Regions from separate parts of the Streptomyces sp. NPDC087263 genome, predicted to be linked through region 1. Evidence: riboswitches for the same ligand, from Rfam matches in the RefSeq annotation. Region 1 holds a riboswitch; the other holds the start of a gene.
What was found. Region 1 has a riboswitch for ZMP and ZTP ahead of ACIPC1_RS30110 (glycine hydroxymethyltransferase). Riboswitches for the same ligand answer to the same signal wherever they lie in the genome.

Region 1 (11,071 bases):
TGAGGCCCTTCGGAGTGGACGCCGACTTGCTCATCTTGATGGACGGGTCCTGGAGATCGAAGATCTTCGCCGTCTCCTTGAGGATGTACGGCCTCGGCACGGTGAACGTCGCGCCGAAGCGGCCGTTGAAGCGCTCCGCGAGGTCCCGGGTGAGCTCGATGTGCTGGCGCTGGTCCTCCCCGACGGGGACCTCGTTGGCCTGGTACAGCAGGATGTCCGCGACCTGGAGGATCGGGTACGTGAAGAGGCCGACGGAAGCCCGGTCGGCACCCTGCTTCGCGGACTTGTCCTTGAACTGCGTCATGCGGCTCGCCTCGCCGAAACCGGTGAGGCAGTTCATGATCCAGGCGAGCTGGGTGTGCTCGGGAACGTGGCTCTGGACGAAGAGCGTGCAACGGTCCGCGTCGAGCCCCGCTGCGAGCAGCTGCGCGGCGGCCAGCCGGGTGTTGGCGCGCAGGTCCGCGGGGTCCTGTGGAAGGGTGATCGCGTGCAGGTCGACGACCATGTAGAACGCGTCATGGGACTCCTGCAGAGCCACCCACTGGCGGACGGCGCCAAGGTAGTTGCCGAGGTGGAACGAGCCTGCGGTGGGCTGGATTCCGGAGAGCACGCGGGGACGATCAGAGGCCATGGGGCCCATTCTCTCAGGTGACTCTCATTGCTCGGGAACAGGTGGGAACCGATTGGGCTCGGGCGGTGTAGCAAGAGTGTGAGGACGCGGGAGGGGGGCCGCATCGTCGTCGACGAGGCCGCGGTGATCGCACGGGTACGCGCCGGGGAGCCGGAGGCGTACGCGGAGCTGGTGCGCGCCCATACGGGCATCGCGATCAGGGCGGCCAAGGCGCTGGGGGCGGGTGCGGACGCGGAGGACGTGGTGCAGCAGGCCTTCATCAAGGCGTACTGCTCGCTGGGGCGCTTTCGGGACGGCGCGGCGTTCAAGCCGTGGCTGCTGTCGATCGTCGCCAATGAGACGAGGAACACAGTACGGACGGCGGTGCGCCAGCGGACACTGGCCGGCCGCGAGGCCGCGCTCATGGAGGCGGAGCCGCTGATACCGGATGCGGCGGACCCTGCGGTCGCGGCGCTGGAGATAGAGCGCCGCGCGGCACTCTTGGCCGCCCTGGACCGCTTGAGCGAGGACCATCGGCTCGTCGTCACCTACCGCTATCTCCTGGAGATGGACGAGTCGGAGACGGCCCAGGCCCTTGGCTGGCCCCGCGGCACGGTGAAGTCCCGGCTCAACCGCGCCCTGCGGAAGCTGGAGCAGCTACTGCCGGACTTCGAGCCTGGCAATCACCGGAAGTCCATGGAGGGAGGTGATGAGCATGAGTGAGCCGTACGAGCCTGGGGGCACGGATTCGTCCTCCGGTGACCGGGGTCGGCGTGCGCGTGGGCCGGAGGGTGACCGGGGGCATGACGGTGCGCCTGGGCATGACCGTGAGGGCGAACGCGGGCATGACCGTGAGGGCGAACGCGGGCATGACCGTGAGGGCGAACGCGGGCGTGACCGTGACCGCGGGCAGGAGGGCTCCTCGCGGCTGCCCGAGGAGCTGCGGGCGCTCGGGCGCTCGCTGGATCAGCCGGGGGCGGCCGGAAGCGAGTCGATGGTCGAGCGGGTGCTGGAGCAGATACTCGCCGAGCGGCTAACGGTCGCGGTCCCCGTTATCGTCCCGTTCCCTGCCCCTGCCCAGGTCCCGGTCCCGGTCCCGGCAGCCGAGCCTCCCACCCGCGGCGAGCGGCTCCGCGGGATGCGCCGCTGGGCCCGGACGCGCTGGCGTGCGCTGACGGCGGGGCTGTGCGGACTGCTCACGGTCCTCGTGCTCACGCCGCCGGTGCGGGCCGCGGTGGTGGACTGGTTCGGCTTCGGCGGGGTCGAGGTGCGGTACGACCCGTCGGCGGTGCCCTCACCCGGAGCGAAGGTGCCCGGCTGCGAGGGCACCTCACTGACACTCACCGAGGCCGGACGGCAAGCGGGCTTCGCACCCCTCGTGCCCCCTGCTCTGGGGACACCGGGAGCGGTGGTGGTGACGCGTGAGCCGAAGGGGCGTTTCCTGGTCACCCTGTGCTGGCGCGAGCAGGGGCACACGATCCGGCTGGACGAGTTCGCGGCGCAACTGGACCCGACGTTCACCAAGACGGTGTCGGAGCAGCCGGAGTGGGTGCCGTTGGGCGCGAGCACGGACCATGTGAATCAGGCGCTGTGGTTCCCCGAGCCTCATCTCCTGGAGCTCTGGCTGGTGGACGGGCACGGCGACCGGTTCACCCGCTCCCAGCGGACCGCAGGGCCGACTCTGCTCTGGACGCACGGGGGTGACATGACCCTGCGGCTGGAGGGCGTGGCGTCCAGGTCACGGGCGGTGGAGATCGCCAGGTCCGTCAACCAGCCGACCGACCGGTCCGCCGACCGGTCCGCCGACGAGCCCGGGACCTAGCCCGGGAGCCGGAACTGGCCCTGGAGCCGGCCCCGAAGCTGGTCCCGGAGGTGGCCCTGGAGCCGGCCCTGGAGCTGGCCCTGGAGCTGGCCCTGGAGCTGGCCCTGGAGCTGGCCCTGGAGCTGGCCCTGGAGCTGGTCCAAAACAGGTCCGGGCGGAATGGGAACCCGGACGCGTCGAGCGGTGTACCAGAAGTGACACGCAGTGTGCGGGCGGGCGCCGCACCTGGATCGACTGGTTGCCCTGGATCGACTGGCTGCTTGGGGGTTGGGATGCGCAGGATTCGTGAACTGGTCACGGTGCTGGGGGCGTTCGGGGCGTTGGCGATGGCGGTCGCCGTGGTGTTGCTGAGCGCACCGGTTGCGGCGGCGGGCGGCCCGACGAGTGTGCTGGTGGTCTCGCCGGAGAGCGAGGAGACGGCCGCGCTGTACTACTCGGACGAGGAATACGGCGAGTTGCAGGGCCTGCTCGGCGACCCGACCAGCGGTTCACGCGAGGAGCCGCCCGGGCTGGGTGCGGGCGACGGCCGTCAGATCAATGTCACGTGGCTGGTCCATGACGTGTCGCCGTGGCGGGTCGACCGTGTGTATCCGGACACCGCAGGAGGCGGAGACGTCTGGATACACACGGCCAACGACGTGCCGCAGTCCACGAACGGCTACTGGCACAAGGCCGAGCAACCGGACGAGGTGCGGGCGCTGTTCAAGTCGCTCGGCGTGCTGGGCGAGTCGTCAGGTGCGGGCTTCGGGGCGATCTATCCGGCGCCCTGGCAGACGGAGGACGCCGCATCCCCCGCATCCGGGCCCACCGACCAGTCCGTTGTGACGGCCACCGCAACGCCGGGCGACGGTACCGACTGGTGGTGGGTCATACCGGGAGCCGCGGCCGGAGCTGCGCTGGTGCTGGTGCTACGTCCACTGATCCCGGGGGCCCGACGGCGGACGAAGCAGGAGCCGGGACCGCGACAGGAGCTGATCGACTTGTGAGCCTCGTGGCGCCCGCGATGTTCACGAACGCCGCGACGCAAGTGACCTTCGCGGGCGCCGCGAGACTCGATCAAGCCGTGAAGCCCTGAAGCCGTGAAGCCGTGAAGCCGACGAGACCCATAAAGCACGGGCCCCGGCCACGAAGAGTCAGCCGAGGTCGATCTCCGGATAGAGGGGGAAGCCGGTGAGCAGGTCGGTGGCGCGGTGGGAGATCTCGTCGGAGATCTTCGGGTCCAGGACGTGCTGGGCCTTGGACGGCTTGCCCTTGGCGGTGGTGCCGGGCTCGGCGGCGGCGAGGACGCGGTCGATGAGACCTGCGATCTCATCCATCTCGACCGCGCCCAGACCACGCGTGGTCAGCGCGGGCGTGCCGATGCGGATACCGGAGGTGTACCAGGCTCCGTTCGGGTCGGCGGGGATGGAGTTGCGGTTGGTGACGATGCCCGAGTCGAGCAGGGCGGTCTCGGCCTGGCGGCCGGTGAGGCCGTAGGAGGAGGCGACGTCGATCAGGTTGAGGTGGTTGTCGGTGCCGCCCGTGACCAGGGTGGCGCCACGGCGCATCAGGCCCTCGGCGAGGGCGCGGGCGTTGTCGACGACGGCCTGGGCGTAGTCGCGGAAGTCGGGGCGGCGGGCCTCGGCGAGCGCGACGGCCTTGGCGGCCATGACATGCGGAAGGGGGCCACCGAGGACCATCGGGCAGCCGCGGTCGACCTGCTCGGCGAGGGTCTCGTCGCACAGCACCATGCCGCCGCGCGGGCCACGCAGTGACTTGTGCGTGGTGGTGGTGACGATCTGGGCGTGCGGGACGGGGTCGAAGTCACCGGTGAGGACCTTGCCGGCTACGAGGCCGGCGAAGTGGGCCATGTCGACCATCAGCGTGGCGCCGACCTCGTCCGCGATCTCCCGCATGATGCGGAAGTTCACCAGGCGGGGGTAGGCGGAGTAACCGGCGACGATGATCAGGGGCTTGAACTCACGGGCGGAGGTGCGCAGGGCCTCGTAGTCGATGAGGCCGGTCGCGGGGTCGGTGCCGTAGGAGCGCTGATCGAACATCTTGCCGGAGATGTTCGGGCGGAAGCCGTGGGTGAGGTGGCCGCCGGCGTCCAGGGACATGCCGAGCATGCGCTGGTTGCCGAGGTCGCGGCGGAGCTGGGCCCAGTCGGCCTCGGTGAGGTCGTTGACGTTGCGGACGCCCGCCTTGGCGAGCGCGGGGGCTTCGACGCGCTGGGCGAGGACGGCCCAGAAGGCCACGAGGTTGGCGTCGATGCCGGAGTGCGGCTGGGCGTAGGCGTGCTCGGCGCCGAAGAGTTCGCGGGCGTGCTCGGCGGCGAGGGCCTCGACGGTGTCGACGTTGCGACAGCCGGCGTAGAAGCGGCGGCCGACGGTGCCCTCGGCGTACTTGTCGCTGAACCAGTTGCCCATGGCCAGGAGGGTGGCCGGGGAGGCGTAGTTCTCAGAGGCGATCAGCTTGAGCATGTCGCGCTGGTCGGCGACTTCCTGACTGATGGCGTCGGCGACGCGGGGCTCCACGGCCCGGATCACTTCGAGGGCGCTGCGGAAGGCGGTGGACTCGGTGGAAAGGGGCTGTTGTGACATGGCGGCCTCCGGACGGCGTGGCGTAGGGCATTCACGATTCACGGTTCGGCCCAGGCGCACGGCACTCGGTCTGCGAGCCGCTCCCCGATGGTCGTTCCCATCCCAGCGCGCCAGTCACGGCCCGCCGGTCACCCTACCGGGCACGCCGGATCGCGAGGCTTCCGAGTCCATCATGCGGGCGACCAGAGGGACGATAGGAATGGGCCGGAAGCCGACCCCCACTCGCCTTCCCCTGCGGTAGGAAACGGAGGATCCCGTGAGCGCTACGGAGACCACGCGGGCGTACATCGCCTCGGCCGACGCGCACAGTGCGCACAACTACCAGCCCCTGCCGGTTGTCGTGGCGACGGCGGACGGGGCGTGGATGACGGATGTCGAGGGGCGCCGCTATCTCGACATGCTGGCCGGATACTCAGCCCTGAATTTCGGCCATGGCAACCGGCGGCTGATCGACGCGGCGAGGGCGCAGCTGGAACGGGTGACGCTGACGTCACGGGCGTTCCACCACGACCGGTTCGCCGAGTTCTGCGCGCAGCTGGCGGAGCTGTGCGGCATGGAGATGGTGCTGCCGATGAACACGGGAGCGGAGGCGGTGGAGACGGCGGTGAAGACGGCCCGGAAGTGGGGGTACCGAATCAAGGGTGTCCCGGACGGCAGGGCAAGGATCGTGGTGGCGAGCGACAACTTCCACGGCCGTACGACGACGCTCATCAGCTTCTCCACGGACGTGGAGGCGCGGGCGGACTTCGGGCCGTACACGCCGGGCTTCGATGTCGTGCCGTACGGGGATCTGCCGGCGTTGCGGGCGGCGGTCACCGAGGAGACGGTCGCCGTGCTGCTGGAGCCGATCCAGGGGGAGGCGGGGGTGCTGGTGCCGCCGGAGGGCTACCTCCAGGGGGTGCGCGAGGTGACGCGTGAGCGGAAGGTCCTGTTCATCGCGGACGAGATCCAGTCGGGGCTGGGGCGGACGGGCCGGACCTTCGCCTGTGAGCACGAAGGGGTCGTGCCCGACGTGTATGTGCTGGGCAAGGCGCTCGGGGGCGGGGTCGTGCCGGTGTCGGCGGTGGTGTCCTCGGCCGAGGTGCTCGGGGTGTTCCGGCCGGGTGAGCACGGGTCGACGTTCGGGGGAAACCCGCTGGCCTGTGCGGTGGCCCTTGAGGTGATCGCGATGCTGCGGTCGGGCGAGTACCAGCGGCGGGCCGCCGAGCTGGGCGATCATCTGCACCACGAGCTGGGGCTGTTGACGGGCACGGGCCAGGTGACGCAGGTACGCGGGCGCGGGCTGTGGGCGGGTGTCGACATCGCCCCGGCGTACGGAACGGGCCGGGAGATCTCCGAGAAGCTGATGGACCGGGGTGTCCTGGTCAAGGACACCCACGGGGTCACCATCCGGATCGCCCCGCCGCTGGTCATCAGCAAGGAGGACCTGGACTGGGGGCTCGCGCAGCTCCGCGCGGTGCTCACGGTCGAAACGTAGGGCTAGGACGGGCTAGCTAGGACCTGTCCGGCCAATCACGCCGCAGACGCGGGGTGTGTGGCACGCACTCCCCCACTGCCTTAAGGGCGTGGGGGCCCTCAGCCGCGTTGTCGTCCCTCGCCGACTCCCCCACTCTCGGCTGCGCTCGAGCGGGGGGACCCCCATCGCGTCGACTCCCTCCTCCGCCTTACAGCTGCATGCGCCACATCTGCCGCCCGTACCGCCGAAGGACGCGGCCAGGGCGTCCCGAGTTTCCAGCTGTTCCCCGACACCGCCGAGCAGGCCCGCGCTCTGGGCGGCCGACACGGCTTCGAGGGCTTCCAGGCTTCCAGGGCTTCGAGTACTACTGCACCGACCGCGCTCGGCATCCGCACTCGGCATCCGCGCTCGGCGAAGTTCCTCACCTGGTCCAGCATCGACCGCATGGTGTCCTTCGACGCCTTCCGCTTCGTCGAGCTGATCGCGCCGCGCCCCCTGCTGATGGCCGTGGGACGCGAAGCGGTGACCTCCCGGATGAGCGTCGAGGCGTTCCCGAGCGCCTGTGGCCCCAAGGAACTCCACTGGATCGACGGCGCCAGTCATGTCGATCTCTACGACAAGGAGCGGCACGCGGGCCCCGCGGTCGCAGAACTGACCGACTTCTTCCGGGCTCACCTGGCCGGGGCCGGGTGACCGGTCCCACCCGGCCGAGGCCAAGGAGGACGACGGCCACGCGCCTCCGCTTCAATACAGTCACTGCGTGCTCTTTGGAATGATCTGTGCCCTTGGTGCGGCGGTCTGCTTCGGTACAGCGACGGTGTTGCAGGCGATGGCCGCGCGGGCCGCGGCCAACGATGACGACGGCGGCGGCTCCGGCAGCGGGTCCGGCGTGGATGCCGCGCTGCTCCTGCGGGCGTTGCGGCAGTGGCGGTATCTCGTGGGGCTCGCGCTCGACGGCGCCGGTTTTCTGCTCCAGATCGCGGCGCTGCGATCCCTGCCCATCTACACGGTCGGGGCGGCGCTCGCCGCGAGCCTGGCGGTGACGGCGGTGGTCGCGGCGCGGCTGCTGCGGGTGCGGCTCAGCCGGGTCGAGTGGGGTGCGGTGGGAGTGGTGTGCGCGGGGCTCGCGATGCTGGGGCTGGCGTCGGGGGCGGAGGGGGACCGGGCGGGGTCCGACACGTTGAGGTACGCGATGGTGGGGACCGCGGTGGCCGTGCTGCTGCTGGGGGCGGTGGGCGGGCGGTTGCCCGGGCGCGGGCGGGCGCTTGTGCTGGGGCTGGGGGCCGGGTTCGGGTTCGGGGTGGTCGAGGTGGCGGTGCGGCTGATCGACGAACTCGCCGTCGGATACCTCCTGCGCAACCCGGCGACGTACGCGCTTCTCGTCGGCGGAGGTGCGGCGTTTCTGCTTCTGACATCGGCCTTGCAGCAGGGGTCGGTGACCGTGGCCACCGCCGGGATGGTCGTGGGGGAGACCGTCGGGCCCGCGCTGGTGGGGCTGGTGTGGCTGGGGGATCGTACGCGGGAGGGGTTGGGGTGGCTGGCCGTGCTGGGGTTCGCGGTCGCGGTGGTGGGGGCGTTGGCGCTGGCGCGGTTCGGGGAGGCGCCGGTGGATGAGGGGACGTAGGGGTTTTTCGCCCCCTCCGCCGCTATCCGTCCCGTACTCGGGGGCTCCGCCCCCGGACCCCGTATCGCGCTGAACGCGCTCGTCGCCAAACGCCGGACGGGCTAGGGCCTGTCTGACCATTCCCGTCTGCCTCGCGACGCCCTGCACGTCCTCTCGCCGCACCGGGCGCAGGCCCAAGTACGTCCCCGTACGAGGGCCCACGCCCGGCACACCGAGAGCACGCACCTACTGCGACACAGGCTGCTGCCGCAGCGGGCGCGAGGCCGCCCTCCGGGCGACGACGGGAATGGTCAGACGGGCCCTAGGAGTGGCCCTCCAGCGCACCGCACAGCGCATCCAGCGCCCCCGACCACGCATGGTCCGGCGGCGTGCCGTAACCCACCACCAGCGCGTCGAGTGGATCGGTGACGGCGTCCGGGTGGCGGTAGCGGGACAGGCCGTGCACGGCGAGGCCCTGCCAGGCTGCCGCTCGCAGGACCGACTGCTCGGTGCCGGGCGGGAGTTGGAGGACCGCGTGCAGGCCGGCCGCGATGCCGGTGGCGTGGACCGCGGGGGCGCGGGTGGCCAGGGCGGAGACCAGGGCGTCGCGGCGACGGCGGTAGCGGAGGCGGGCGGCACGGACGTGGCGGTCGTAGGCGCCGGAGGTGATGAACTCGGCGAGGGTCAGTTGGTCGAGCACGCCGGTGGACCAACCGCCGCCGCCCTTCCATGCCGAGACCTCTCCCGCGAGCGACGACGGCAGGACGAGCCAGCCCAGGCGTAGACCGGGGGCGAGAGATTTGCTGGCGGTGCCCAGGTAGACCACGTGGTCGGGGTCGAGGCCTTGCAGGGCGCCGACCGGCTGGCGGTCGTAGCGGAACTCGCCGTCGTAGTCGTCCTCCAGGATCAGCCCTCCGGTGCGGCGGGCCCAGTCCACGGTCTCTGCCCGGCGGTCGGGGTGCAGCGGGACTCCCATCGGGAACTGGTGCGAGGCGGTCAGCAGCAGGGCCCGTACGCCCGTCAACTCGTCGGTGCGGGTGCCGAGTTCGTCGAGCGGCAGGGGGATGGTGCGCAGGCCCGAGCGGTGCAGCAGGTTCCAGTGCACGTCGAGGCCGTACGACTCCACGGCGAGCGAGCGCAGGCCCCGCCCGTGCAGGACCGCACCGAGCAGCGTCAGGGCGTCCGCGAACCCGGAGCAGACGACGATGCGGTCCGCGTCGGCCCGTACGCCTCGGGCGCGGGAGAGGTAGCCCGCGAGGGCGGTGCGCAGTTCGGGGCGGCCGCGCGCGTCGCCGTAGCCGAGGGCCTCGTGCGGCGCCGCGGTCAGGGCGCGGCGGGCGGCCCTGAGCCACTCGGCGCGCGGGAAGGAGGCGAGGTCGGGGCTGCCGGGGACCAGGTCGTACGTGGGGTGGCCCGGCTCACGGGTGCGGGGCGCCGATTCCGGCGCCGGTCGCGCAGCCGCTCTCTCCGCCACCCGGGTGCCCGAGCCCTGGCGTGCGGTGAGCCAGCCCTCGGCGACGAGAGCGGCGTATGCGTCGGCGACCGTGTTGCGGGCGATGCCCAGGTCGGCGGCGAGCGAGCGGGAGGAGGGGAGGCGGATTCCGGGGGCGAGCCTGCCGCTGCGGACCGCCTCGCGCAGGGCGTCCGTCAGACCTCTGCGGACACCGGGCCCGGTCGGCTCGACATGCAGGTCGACCCCCAAAGTGGCCCATGCTTCTGCCATAGAAATGGACCATACCTCTGGGCTACTCCGCTCGTAGGGTCCATAAGCATGACGACGCACACCCCGACCACGCAGACCCAGACGCCGCGAACCGTGCCGACGGACAACGACGAGATCACGGCGTACGCCCCCGAGCCCACCCCCCGCCTCCCCTGGGCCAAGCTCGCCCCCGACGTCTACAAGGCCATGGTCAGGCTCGACGCCGCGTCCCGGCAGGGCGTGGATCCCGTACTTCTGGAGCTAGTGAAGATCCGCGCCTCGCAGCTCAACCACTGCGCGTTCTGTCTCGACATGCACACCAAGGACGCGCTCGCGGCCGGTGAGAGCGTCGAGCGCATCGTGCAGCTCAGCGCGTGGGAGGAGTCGCCGCACTTCTACACGGAGAAGGAGCTGGTGGCGATCGAACTGACCGAAGCGGTGACCGTCCTGACGGACGGCTTCGTGCCGGACGCCGTGTACGAGCGGGCCGCCGAGCACTTCGAGGAGAGCGCGCTGGCTCAGCTGATCGCCGCGATCACGGTGATCAACGCGTGGAACCGGTTCGGGGTGGCATGCCGACTCGTTCCGGGTCATTACAGGGCGGGGCAGCACAAGCAGTAGGGCCCCGCGTCAGTCCACGGAGGTGGCGTCACAGGTTCCGGCCTGCGGGCAGAACCAGGTCAGCGCCGTGGTGAGCAGCTCCAGTTCGTCGGCGCGGCCGTCCGCGTCGGGGCCGTAGGCGGCGATGGCGTAGATGAAGCCGTCGGAGGCGACGAAACGCTCGTCGTAGACGTGCCAGGTGCCGATGTCGGGCTCAGCCTTGAGGGAGTCGGCCGTGTACTCCAGGCGTGAACCCGTGAAGGTGCCGTCGTCGAGGGTCTGCAGGGCAAGCCGGCGGAAGCCGGCCGCCTTGGGCGTCTCGTCGGAGAGGTAGAGGTCGAACGACGCGGCCGGGGAGCCCTCCGCCACTTGATACACCTGCAGGCGGTGTTCTTCGTCCGCGCTGCGGTAGTTGACTACGTCGATGCCGTACGACGATGCCACCGTGGAGCGGGTCCAGCCGTCCGGGTAGGCGATCCGGAAGCCTTCGGGGTCCTCGTACGACTGGTAGCCGATGGGGAGTCCGGGGGCGGAGGCGGACGGGGACGCGGTGTCGGAATCGATCGACGGTGACGCTGACGGTTGCGGTTGCGGTGGCACGTCCGTCGGTTCGGAGGGGCCGGGCGCCGACGACGAAGCGGCGACCGCGCTGCCGCCCTTGCCGTCGTCGTCCCCCGGGTCGGCCACCAGGGTGAG
Region 2 (11,071 bases), on a different contig from region 1:
AAGGACCGCTGGCGCGGATGTTCGGCCGGAGTGACGACGCCGACGACCACACCCTGATGAGCACGCTGGTCCTCAATGGCCTGCTCATGTGCAACAGCCCGACAGAAGCCGGAGTTCCCCGATGACCGCCGCACAACGCTCCCACAAGAACACCACCGTGTGGTGCCTCACCGCCGTTGTTCTCCTCGGTCAGCTCCTGTCGGCCTTCGTGCACGGCCTGACGATGCTGGTGATCGTGGTGCAGGTCGGCTTCGTGTTCCTGCACGGGGCGCGGCGCTACGGTCGGCGCGCGATCGGGGTCTTCGTCGTCGGGGGGCTGGTGATCAGTAACGCCCTGGAGAACCTCAGCATCCAGACCGGCTTCCCGTTCGGCCACTACCACTACACCGGCGACGGCAAGATCTTCCAGGTGCCGTGGTTCATCGGCCCGGCCTACCTGGCCACCGGCTACCTCGCCTGGATCGTCGCCACCGTGCTGCTCGACGACGTGTGCCGCAACTCGACCTGGCTGACCACCGTCGGAACCCCCGTCGTCGCCGCGTTCGCCATGACCGCCTGGGACCTTGCCATGGACCCCTCGTTCTCGACGATCGAGAACCACTGGGTGTGGGAGAACGGCGGCGGATTCTTCGGAGTCCCGCTGGGCAACTTCCTCGGGTGGACCTTCACCGTCTACCTGTTCATGCAGGTCTTCGCCCTCTACGTGCGCAGCCGCGGTCCACTGCCGACCGCACAGCCGGAGTCGACCACGGCCAGTGACCTGCAAGGCGTACTCCTCTACGCGGCGACGACGATCTCGTTCTTCACGGAGTTCGTCACCGGCAGGCACACCACCGTCACCGACGCTGCCGGCGTGACCTGGAGCACCGCCGACATCTACGAGTCATCGGTCCTGCTCACCGTCTACGGCATGTGCTTCATCGCCCTCCTCGCGCTGCTGCGTATCGCCCAGCGGCGGACCACGACTGCGACGTCGGCCCCGCAGGACAGCACGGTCGAGCGGGCGGAGCCGAACCCGGAACGCCTGTCCGCCTAGGTCCCCTGGGGGGAATGGCGGCCCGCCGGCCGGTTCACGCGGGCATGGGCGGCCTCGGTCACTTCGTCCCCGGTGGTGCTGCGATGCAGCCGCTGCCCCCGCTCGGACTCCCGCTCCGCCCGGGAATCCACCGGCCGCGCGTGGAGCCCCGGACCCGAACCGGCGGCAAGCCGCTCGAAACACCCGTGCGTCACCAGGGTGACCTCGTGCCCGGCACGCGCCGGGCCGAGCCCGCGACCGGTGTACGGCGCACACCGCCTCGGGACCCCGCGGTCATGATCGCCACTCGCACGGCGGCCAGTATGGCGGGAGTTACCGCGGGGCGGTCGCGAGTTGGTTCGCCGACGGGGATCCAGCCAGCCGCCCCGGCGGCCGGCGAAGTCGTTCCGCTGCCGTGACGGTCTGCTCCAGCAGGACCGCGATCGTCATGGGACCGACGCCACCCGGCACCGGCGTGATCAGCGAGGCCCGGTCGCGGGCGGTGTCGAAGTCGACGTCTCCGACGTTCCCGGGGTTGTAGCCCGCGTCGATGACGACGGCTCCCGGCTTGATGTCCTCGCCGCGGATCAGCCGCGGCCGCCCCACGGCGGCCACCACGATGTCCGCCTCGCGTACGACCGAGGACAGCTCGGTCGTACGCGAGTGGCAGTACGTCACCGTCGCGTCGCGGCCCAGCAGCAGCATGCCGACGGGCTTGCCGAGGATCGCGCTGCGGCCCACGACGACGGCGCGTTTGCCTGCCGGGTCCACGTCGTACGCGTCGAGGAGCCGCATGATGCCGCCGGGAGTGCAGGACACGAAGCCGGGCAGCCCGAAGCTCATCGCCGAGTACGAACTCAGCGTCACCCCGTCGACGTCCTTCTCCGGCGCGATGGCCTCGAACGCGGCACGCTCGTCGATGTGCGGACCGACGGGGTGCTGGAGCAGGATGCCGTGCACGGTGGGGTCGTCGGACAGTGTGGCCAGCGTGTCGACCAGTTCCGCCGTCGTGGTGCCGGCGGGCAGGGCGACGTGCCGAGACTCGATACCGGCCCTCCGGCTGCGGTTCTGCTTCATCCGGACGTACGTGACGGAGGCGGGATCCTCGCCGACCAGTACCGTCGCCAGACACGGCGACGCACCCGTGCGGTCCTTGAGGTCGGCCGCGCGCTGCGCGGTCTCCTCCACGATGCGGCGCGCGAGACCGGCGCCGTCCATGAGCTGGGCCTGGGACATGAGCCACTCCTGAGCGTCACTGACACAATCGCCCAGGCGCGCGGCAAAGACCCGTTCGTCAGACCGCTCCCCGGTGGTACTCCACCTCAGCGCCAGTCACGGCCCGCCGACCAGCCTAACCCGTGGGATTTCCGGTCGGCGCGGGTGTTTCCGCTCGCGGCCCGAACGGTCAGCTGCCGCTCTCCGGGGGCGGTGCCGTCGGGTCGGCTCCGGCCAGGAACCCGTTGGCCTGCGCCTCGGTGTCCGCGGCGCCGATGGCTCCGGCCCAGCGGGCGACCTCACGGGCCAGCGCGGCGGCTCCGGCCTCGTCGCCCGCGTCGCGGGCCAGGACCGCCAGGAGCATCTGCTGCGAGAGGGTGCCGGGGACGGCTCCGGCCCCGGCGCCGAGCTCGGTGGCTCGGCTCCAGCGCTCCAAGGCCCGTGCGTGGTCGCCGTGGTCGTGGTCGTGATCGCCGAGGTGCCGCAGCGCCTCGCGGGCTAGCAGGGGGTCGGCCGGCTCAACGGAGTCGGCCGCGCGCAGGGCGGTTTCGTAGTGGCCCGGAGCGAGGTCGCGCTCGGCGAAGAGGTTGTCGGCGATGAGACCCAGGTACATCTCGGCCCAGCCTCGGCGCACATCGTCCGGAGCCCGCTCACGCAGGTTCTCGGCGCGTGAGCGGAGAGCAGCGAGGGCCTTCGGGTCCTTGCCGTCGGGTCCGGGCCGGAACGCGCCGTCGATATGCACAAGACCGAGGTAGTCGTGGCGGAGCCAGAGGCAGTCCAGGTCCCAGCGGTCGTGGCGGTGCGCCCCTGCGAAGGCCTTCTCGGCGGCGTCGAGCCGAGCGCGCGCCAGGCTGGTCCCGCCGAACCAGTCGCTCTCCAGCGAGACTTCGGCGGCGGCCACGGCGAGCCGGGCACGGGCCGACGGATCGGTGACCTCGGCCGCGTCCAGCAGCACCGACGCCCGTTCCCATCGGCCGCCGATCCTCAACTCGCGGACGGCAGCCAGGAGTTGGTCGAGCGGCACGGCCGCGGCCGTACGGACTGTGCTTGCGGTGTTCGTCATGCGAGGAACGTAGTAATACGAAAAACTATCCACAAGAAAACTACTTTTGGGGAGGCACGTATGGGGGACCCTTCGGCGGGGGATTCGGTCGACCGGCACGTTGCGGTCTGGTCGAAGGAGCTCGCCTGGATGGACCCGGTCACCGAGGCGATCTTCGTCCGGCTCGCGATCCTGGCCCGGCACACGGTCCAGGCCCGCCGGGACACCCTGGACTCGGACGGGCTTCGACACTGGCAGTTCAAGGTGCTGCTGATGTTGCGCAGGCTCGGTCCGCCGTACGCGGCGAGCCCGTCGCAGCTCGCCGACCTGCTGGGTCTGACCCGCGGCGCACTGTCGGCACGTCTCGGCCCGATGGAGGACGCGGGGCTGATCACCCGCACGAACGAGGCAGCCGACCGCCGCCGTGTACAGGTGAGGCTCACCGAGGCCGGATATGACGCGTTCGAGCAGCACGTGGCGACGGAGGGTGAGGGTGAGAACGCGCTCCTCGGAGTGCTGACCGCAGAAGAGAAGCGGACACTCGCAGACCTGCTGCGGAAACTGGTGGTGGCAGCCGAGTCCGGCGCGAACGCGACCGGCCCATCCCCGCACTCGCCGAGAAGGTCCAGGTCAGCTGCGAATTGATCCGGACCTTCGGCCACCAGGTCCTTCCTACTCGTCCCATGCCTGTAGCAGCGTGTGTTCGACGATCTTGCCGTCGCGCAGCGACATCATCGAGCTGGCCAGCACCTTCACGCCGTCCGGGTACTGACAGGACTCGGTGAAGGCGACCTGATCGCCCTGGACGACGCACCGCTCCAGCTTGTGGGTCATGTCCCGGCTGTAGACGTCGTTGAGCATGTCGGCGATCTCGCCGCGACCGTGTTTGACCATCGGATGACTGGGCTGGGTGTTGTGGTCGACGACACGGACCTCCGCGTCGTCCGCGTAGAGCGACAGCAGATCTGCCGCGCTCCGTCCTTCTATGCCCCGGCGTAGCGCTTCGGTGTCGAAGGCGGGGCCTGCCGCGGTGCCCATGATGACCTCCTTGAAAGGCCGCGGCCCAGCGAGGAGTGGGCCGCGAAGGGCCTCTCCTTCGAGACTCCTCCGTCCGGGGGCGCGCGGCAAGCGCAGCAGCAACTGTGAGCCTCACGGGTGAGCGGAGCGGAACGGCCGTGTCCGCCCGGGCCCGCAGCCGTTGCTGAAAGCATGATCTCAACACGACGTATTGTCGCCGCCGTTGGTCTCGCCGTCGGTGTCACGGGCCTTGCCGCGCCGATGGCGAACGCCGCCGTCTCCGAGGCGCCGAAGCCGCTGAACCCCATCGCCGAGCTCGACAAGCTCGCTGTGAGCGAAATTCCCGCGGAGTACCAGGCCGCGCTCCCGAAGGTCTCCAGGCAGCTGGCCGGGCTCAACCGTCTGAACGAGGGCCTCGACGAGTTGCACCAGGTGACCGATCTGGCCGCGCCCGTCACCGGCGTGCTCCCCGCCATTGAGCCGTAGTCCTCCGGCGCTCGACAGCTTCCGCTGCCCCCGGCACCCTGGTGCCGGGGGCAGACGCGTCTGCCCTTGACTTTCACGGAGCCCGGTCCGAGCATCCTACCTAGTAGGTTGGTGAAGTAGGATTCACGTGGCGAACACGTGTTGCCGCTGTGAGCGCTCTACTGATGTTGTTGACAACTGCGTACCGCTGTCGCTACGTACCGGAGGAACCCGCCATGGCCATCACCCGTGAACTGTTCATCGGCGGCAAGGATGTGCCGGCCGCCTCGGGCCGCACCGCCGAGGACATCAACCCCTTCACCGGCGAGGTGTACGCGACCGTCGCCGCGGCCGGTCCCGAGGACGTCGCCCGTGCCGTGGACGCCGCCGACGCGGCCTTCGCCGACTGGGCCGCGCTCGCACCCTTCGCACGCCGGGCGATCTTCCTCAAGGCCGCCGACCTCCTCGACGCCAGGGGGGAGGAAGTGGCCGAGCTGATGGCGCACGAGGCGGGCGGCACCCGCCCGTGGGCGTACTTCAACGTGGGTCTCGCCGCGAACATCCTGCGCGAGGCGGCAGCCGCGATCACCGCTCCGCGCGGTGAGGTGCTCAGCTCCCAGGAGGCGGGTGCGCTGGGCCTCGCGATCCGCGAGCCGCTGGGTGTCGTCGCCGCCTTCGCGCCCTGGAACGCGCCCGTCATCCTCGGCGTGCGGGCCGTCGCGGCTCCTCTCGCCGCGGGCAACACCGTCGTCGTGAAGCCCAGCGAGGACGCGCCGATCGCGTGCGCGCTGCTCGTCGCCGACGTGCTGCGCGAGGCCGGGCTGCCGGACGGTGTGCTGAACGTGGTCACCAACGCCCGTGAGGACGCGGCCGAGATCGCCGAGGTGCTCATAGCCGACCCGCGGGTCCGCGCCGTCAACTTCACCGGCTCCACCGGAGTCGGCCGGATCATCGGCGCGCACGCCGCCTCGCATCTCAAGCCCGCCGTACTGGAGTTGGGGGGCAAGAACGCGGTCGTCGTGCTCGACGACGCCGACGTGGACTACGCGGTCGACGCGGTCACCTTCAGCGTGTTCATGAACTCCGGCCAGATCTGCATGTCCGGCGACCGGATCCTCGTACACGAGTCGCTTGCCGAGGAGTTCACGCAGAAGTTCGTCGCGAAGGTCGCCCAGCTCCAGGCCGGTGACCCCGCTCACCCGCACACGGTGGTCGGTCCGCTGGTCAGCGCCGCCGCCGCACAGCGGGTCGCGGGGCTCATCAAGGACGCGGTGGCCAAGGGCGCCACGGTCCTCACCGGTGGCGGGGAACCGGAGGGCGCGGTGCACCCGGCGACCGTCCTCACCGATGTCACCAAGGACGCGGACATCTACTACGCGGAGGCGTTCGGCCCGGTCTGCGTGATCGAGACCTTCGCCGACGACAGCGTCGCCGTCGCCGTGGCCAACGACACCGACAACGGTCTGACCTGCGGAGTCATCACCGAGAACGCGACGCACGGGCTGGCCGTCGCCCGCCGTATCCGCACCGGCATCGTGCACATCAACGACCAGTCCGTCGCGGATGAGCCGCACGCGCCCTTCGGCGGCGTCAAGGCCTCCGGCTACGGGCGCTTCGGCGGTCGCTGGGGCCTGGAGGCGTTCTCCAACACCCGCTGGGTGACCATTGCCACGCAGCAGGCGCACTACCCGTTCTAGACGGAGGGGAGCGCGAGCCCCCGGGGCAGGTGCGCCGGGGGCAGGCCGGTCAGCCGACGGTGGCGAGGAACTGCGTGGCCGCCAGTTCCGCGTAGAGCGGGTCCCCGGCCACGAGTTCGCGGTGGGTGCCGACCGCGCGGACCCGGCCCGCGTCCATGACGACGATCCGGTCGGCCATCGTGACGGTGGAGAGCCGGTGCGCGACCACGAGGACCGTCGTCGTACGGGCGACATCGGCGACGGTGTCGCGCAGCGCGGCCTCGTTCACCGCGTCGAGCTGAGACGTCGCCTCGTCGAGAAGCAGCAGGCGGGGGTGGCGCAGCAGGGCACGGGCGATGGCGACGCGCTGCCGCTCGCCGCCGGACAGCTTGGTGCCGCGGTGGCCGACCAGCGTGTCCAGGCCGAGCGGCAACCGGGCGACGAGTCCGTCCAGACGTGTCGTCTTCAGCACGCGGGTGACGTCGGCGTCGTCGGCGTCCGGGTTGCCGAGCAGCAGGTTGTCGAGGAGGGAGCCCGACAGGACGGGCGCGTCCTGCTCCACGTAACCGATCGAGGAACGGAGCTCGGGCAGATCCCAGTACTCCAGCTCACGGCCATCGAACGTGATGACGCCCGCCTCGGGGTCGTAGAACCGCTCGATGAGGGAGAAGACGGTCGTCTTGCCCGCGCCGGAGGGGCCGACGAACGCCGTCATGCCGCGGGCCGGGACGGCGAACGTCACGCCGTGGTGGACGTACGGCAGATCGTCGGCGTACCGGAAGCGCACGTCGTCGAAGGCGAGGGCGGCGGGTTCAGCGCTGGGGGACGGCAGTGGCGCGGGCAGGGCGGCGGGCTCGGCGGGGAGCCGCAGGGCCTCCTGGATACGGGCGAGCGCGCCGGCGCCGGTCTGGTACTGCGTGATCGCGCCGACGAGCTGCTGGATCGGTGACATCAGATAGAAGACGTAGAGGAGGAACGCGACGAGCGTGCCGACGTCGATGGCGCCGGTCGCGACGCGGGCGCCGCCCACCGCCAGCACCGTGATGAACGCGATCTGCATCGCCAGACCGGCCGTGTTGCCCGCGGCGGCCGACCACTTGGCGGCGTGCACGCTCTGCCGCCACGACTCCTCGGCGGCCGCGTGGATGGCCTGCTCCTCGCGGCTCTCGGCACCGGAGGCCTTGATCGTGCGGAGCGCGCCGAGGATCCGTTCCAGTGAGGCGCCCATCACGCCGACCGCGTCCTGCGCCCGCTTGCTCGCCCGGTTGATGCGCGGCACGATCACGCCGAGGACGGTGCCCGCGCACAGGATCACTGCCAGGGTGACGCCGAGGAGCACGGGGTCGACCAGGCCCATCATCACCACCGTCGCGACGAGGGTGAGCCCTCCGGTGCCGAAGCCGACCAGCGAATCGGTCGTGACCTCGCGCAGCAGTGTCGTGTCGGAGGTGATCCGGGCCATCAGGTCGCCCGGTTCGCTGCGGTCCACCGCCGGTATGCGCAGCCGCAGCAGATACGACGACAGGGCACGCCGCGCGCCGAGCACCACCGACTCGGCGGTGCGCCGCAGAACGTACGAGCCCGTCGCGCCCACGGCCGCGTTGGTCACCACCAGCGCCGCCATGCCGAACAGCGCCCCGGTGATGGGGCGGTCGTGCGACAGATCGTCGATGAGTCCGCGCGCCACCAGCGGCAGCACCAGCCCGGTGGCCCCGGTCGTGAGGGCCAGCAACCCGCCCGCAAGGAGCGCCCATCGATGCGGTCGTACGTACCCGAACAGCAGGCGCCACGCGGGTGCCTCGGGTTTGGCTGCGGCAGTGCTCACGGCGCTCCTTGTGCGGGGTCTGTGCGGAGCATTCAGGCTACGTCGGTGAGAGGGGTGGACGGTGCGTGCGGCATCTCGGCGCCGTCAGGGAAGCCGATGGCCTTCACAGGGAATCTTGCCTGCCAGGCAACGAGTGAGGTTTTGGTAACGCCGCTTTGTTCCGGATGACGTCATTCCGCAATAGGCCGTGGCTGAAGTGGTTCCCACAAGCAGCGGCGAGGTGCGAGACCGGCAACGGTCGTCCCCGACAACCTTGCCCCGCGCATGGAGGACTTCATGCCTGAGCTGTACGGAACCCACTATCCGGTGGCGGTCGTCGGTGGTGGCCAGGCGGGACTTTCCGTCAGCCACTGTCTGCGCGAACGCGGTATCGAGCATGTGGTGATCGAGGCGAACAGGGTCGGCCACGAGTGGCGCGAGCGGCGCTGGGACTCCTTCAGCCTGGTCACCCCCAACTGGCAGTGCAGACTGCCCGGTCACCCCTACACGGGGCCCGACCCGGACGGGTTCATGGTGCGCACGGAGATCGTGCGCTACTTGGAGGAGTACGTCGCCCGCTTCCAACCGCCGCTGGTCGAAGGTGTGTCCGTCACCGGGCTGCGCCGCTCCCCGAGCGGCGTCTTCGAACTGGCCACCAGTGCAGGGGAGTTCACCGCCGATCAGGTGGTGGTCGCCACCGGCCCGTACCACACTCCTGCCGTCCCGCGGATGGGCGAGCGGCTGCCCGGCAGGGTCGAGCAGATCCACTCCTCCCGCTACCGCAACCCGGACCAACTCCCCGAAGGCGCCGTCCTGGTGGTGGGCACCGGACAGTCCGGCTGCCAGATCGCCGAGGATCTGCACCTCGCGGGACGCCAGGTCCACCTGGCCGTGGGCAGCGCACCCCGGGTGGCCCGCTTCTACCGTGGCCGGGACTGTGTCGCCTGGCTCGACGAGATGGGCCACTACGCAAAAGCCATCGACCACTTCGACGACGCGGCCGCCGTCCGGATGCGCGTCAACCACTACGTCACCGGGCGCGACGGCGGCAGGGACATCGACCTCCGTGCCTTCGCCCGTGACGGAATGCGCCTGTACGGGCGGCTGACCGGCATCGACGGCGGGATCCTGGAGTTCGCCGACGACCTCAAGGTCAACCTCGACCGGGCGGACGCCGTGGCCGAGGGCATCAAGGACGCCATAGACGTACACATCACGGAGCGGGGCCTGTCGGCGCCGGACGAGGCCCGCTACGTACCCGTGTGGGAGCCGACCGAGCAGCCGGCCGCGCTCGACCTGGCCGAGGCACAGATCACCTCCGTCATCTGGTCCACCGGCTTCACCCGCGACCACCGGTGGATCGAGATACCCGTCTTCGACGGCCGCGGCTACCCCATGCACTGGAGAGGCGTCACCAGCACCCCCGGCCTGTACTTCCTGGGCCTGCCCTGGCAGTTCTCGTGGGGCTCGGGGCGCTTCGAAGCCGTCGGCCGGGACGCCGAGTTCCTCGCCGGCCACATCGACGCCTCGCGCCGCCTCGCCGACGTCTGCGGCACCCTCACCGGCGCCCCCACCGAGCTCGCCTCCGCACTCCCCGTCGGCTGAAAGCACGGACATGGTCTTCGACGCACACCGCCACATCGGTGTCCTCCCCGCGTACCCCTTCTACGGCGGACCGCCCGTCAACCCCGACACCACCGCCCGCGCCACCGTCAAGCAGCTCCTCGCCGACCTCGACGCCGAAGGCACCGAACGCGCCCTGGTCCTCCCCAACTACGGCGTCCCCGACCCCGACATCGCCTTCTCCTTCAACGAGTTGGCCATCGAAGCCGCCCAGACCGACGACCGCATCAGGGCGGGCCTGTGGGTCTCCCCGCGTCCCGCGGACGAGCACCGCACCGCGCACGCCCTCGCCCTGGCCCGCGAGGACGGCGTACGCGCCCTCAAGCTCAGCTTCCTGCTCGGCGGACGCCCCACCGACCCCGAGTGCCGCCCGCTCCTGGACCGGATCTTCCACGAGGCCGCGCGCCTGGACCTCGTGGTGCATGTGCACACCTCGCCCGGCGCCGCCTCCGACATCGACGAGGTGGGCCACCTCGTCGACTGGTACGCCGATCAAGTCGCCGTCCACCTCGTGCACTTCGGCGGCGGGATGAGCGGCCACATCAAACTCGTGGGCTCCCGCTTCTTCGACTGGATCGAGTCGGGCAAGCGCGTCTACACCGACCTCTCCTGGGCCATCGGCTTCGCCCCGTACTGGCTGGCCCGGGAGATCGAGCACCGCGGTATCGGCCACGACCGGGTGCTCTTCGCCAGCGACCAGCCCTGGGGCGACTTCGCCGGCGAGTACGCCCGGATGACCGCCGCGGCCGGCGGTGGCGAACTCGGCGAGCGGGTCTTCCGGGACACGTTCGCCACGCTCTACGACTGACCCGCCCACCCCTCACCCACGTACGACCTTCTCCGACCCCGTACAACCCTCGCTCACCAACACGCCCAAGGAGACAGCCATGCCGGAAACCGTCGAACTCAGCGAGATCGAGCAGAAGTCCCTCACCGAGATCCCGCACCCCTCCCTCCCCGAGGGCACCAGCATCTACGGCGACACCAAGGTCTTCCCCGACTACAAGGCCGAGGACGGCGAGACGTACTTCACCCTCGTCCACGGCATCGCCCACGAGTCCTCGGTCTCCTTCGTCGCCGTCCTCCAGGCGACCCGCGCCCTGCGCAAGGGCTTCGAGACCGCCATCTACTTCTACGGCCCCGGCTCGCTGAACTGCCTTGCCACACGCGGCTTTCCGACCGTCGGCAACTCCGCCTTCCCGGGCGAGCACAAC

Region 2: linked by a shared signal. The riboswitch ahead of ACIPC1_RS11025 (bifunctional 5,10-methylenetetrahydrofolate dehydrogenase/5,10-methenyltetrahydrofolate cyclohydrolase) and the one ahead of ACIPC1_RS30110 (glycine hydroxymethyltransferase) in region 1 are both predicted to bind ZMP and ZTP.

The regions. Positions count from the first base shown of each region.
Region 1 is NZ_JBIUYT010000010.1:87,249-98,319, forward strand. Features, by position in the region: gene trpS (tryptophan--tRNA ligase) at 1-631, opposite strand, end outside; gene ACIPC1_RS30090 (RNA polymerase sigma factor) at 710-1,333, shown strand; gene ACIPC1_RS30095 (hypothetical protein) at 1,326-2,432, shown strand; gene ACIPC1_RS30100 (hypothetical protein) at 2,429-2,575, opposite strand; gene ACIPC1_RS30105 (hypothetical protein) at 2,705-3,418, shown strand; gene ACIPC1_RS30110 (glycine hydroxymethyltransferase) at 3,566-5,014, opposite strand; ZMP/ZTP riboswitch at 5,056-5,142, opposite strand; gene rocD (ornithine--oxo-acid transaminase) at 5,271-6,491, shown strand; gene ACIPC1_RS30120 (alpha/beta hydrolase) at 6,915-7,163, shown strand; gene ACIPC1_RS30125 (hypothetical protein) at 7,243-8,094, shown strand; gene ACIPC1_RS30130 (PLP-dependent aminotransferase family protein) at 8,396-9,796, opposite strand; gene ACIPC1_RS30135 (carboxymuconolactone decarboxylase family protein) at 9,845-10,396, shown strand; gene ACIPC1_RS30140 (hypothetical protein) at 10,406-11,071, opposite strand, start outside.
Region 2 is NZ_JBIUYT010000003.1:382,537-393,607, forward strand. Features, by position in the region: gene ACIPC1_RS11010 (TetR/AcrR family transcriptional regulator) at 1-125, shown strand, start outside; gene ACIPC1_RS11015 (carotenoid biosynthesis protein) at 122-1,036, shown strand; partial or broken gene ACIPC1_RS11020 (glycosyltransferase) at 1,105-1,313, opposite strand; gene ACIPC1_RS11025 (bifunctional 5,10-methylenetetrahydrofolate dehydrogenase/5,10-methenyltetrahydrofolate cyclohydrolase) at 1,349-2,251, opposite strand; ZMP/ZTP riboswitch at 2,275-2,361, opposite strand; gene ACIPC1_RS11030 (hypothetical protein) at 2,421-3,293, opposite strand; gene ACIPC1_RS11035 (MarR family winged helix-turn-helix transcriptional regulator) at 3,354-3,917, shown strand; gene ACIPC1_RS11040 (nuclear transport factor 2 family protein) at 3,945-4,310, opposite strand; gene ACIPC1_RS11045 (hypothetical protein) at 4,482-4,775, shown strand; gene ACIPC1_RS11050 (aldehyde dehydrogenase family protein) at 4,991-6,451, shown strand; gene ACIPC1_RS11055 (ABC transporter ATP-binding protein) at 6,501-8,255, opposite strand; gene ACIPC1_RS11060 (MSMEG_0569 family flavin-dependent oxidoreductase) at 8,532-9,839, shown strand; gene ACIPC1_RS11065 (amidohydrolase family protein) at 9,850-10,665, shown strand; gene ACIPC1_RS11070 (MSMEG_0572/Sll0783 family nitrogen starvation response protein) at 10,745-11,071, shown strand, end outside.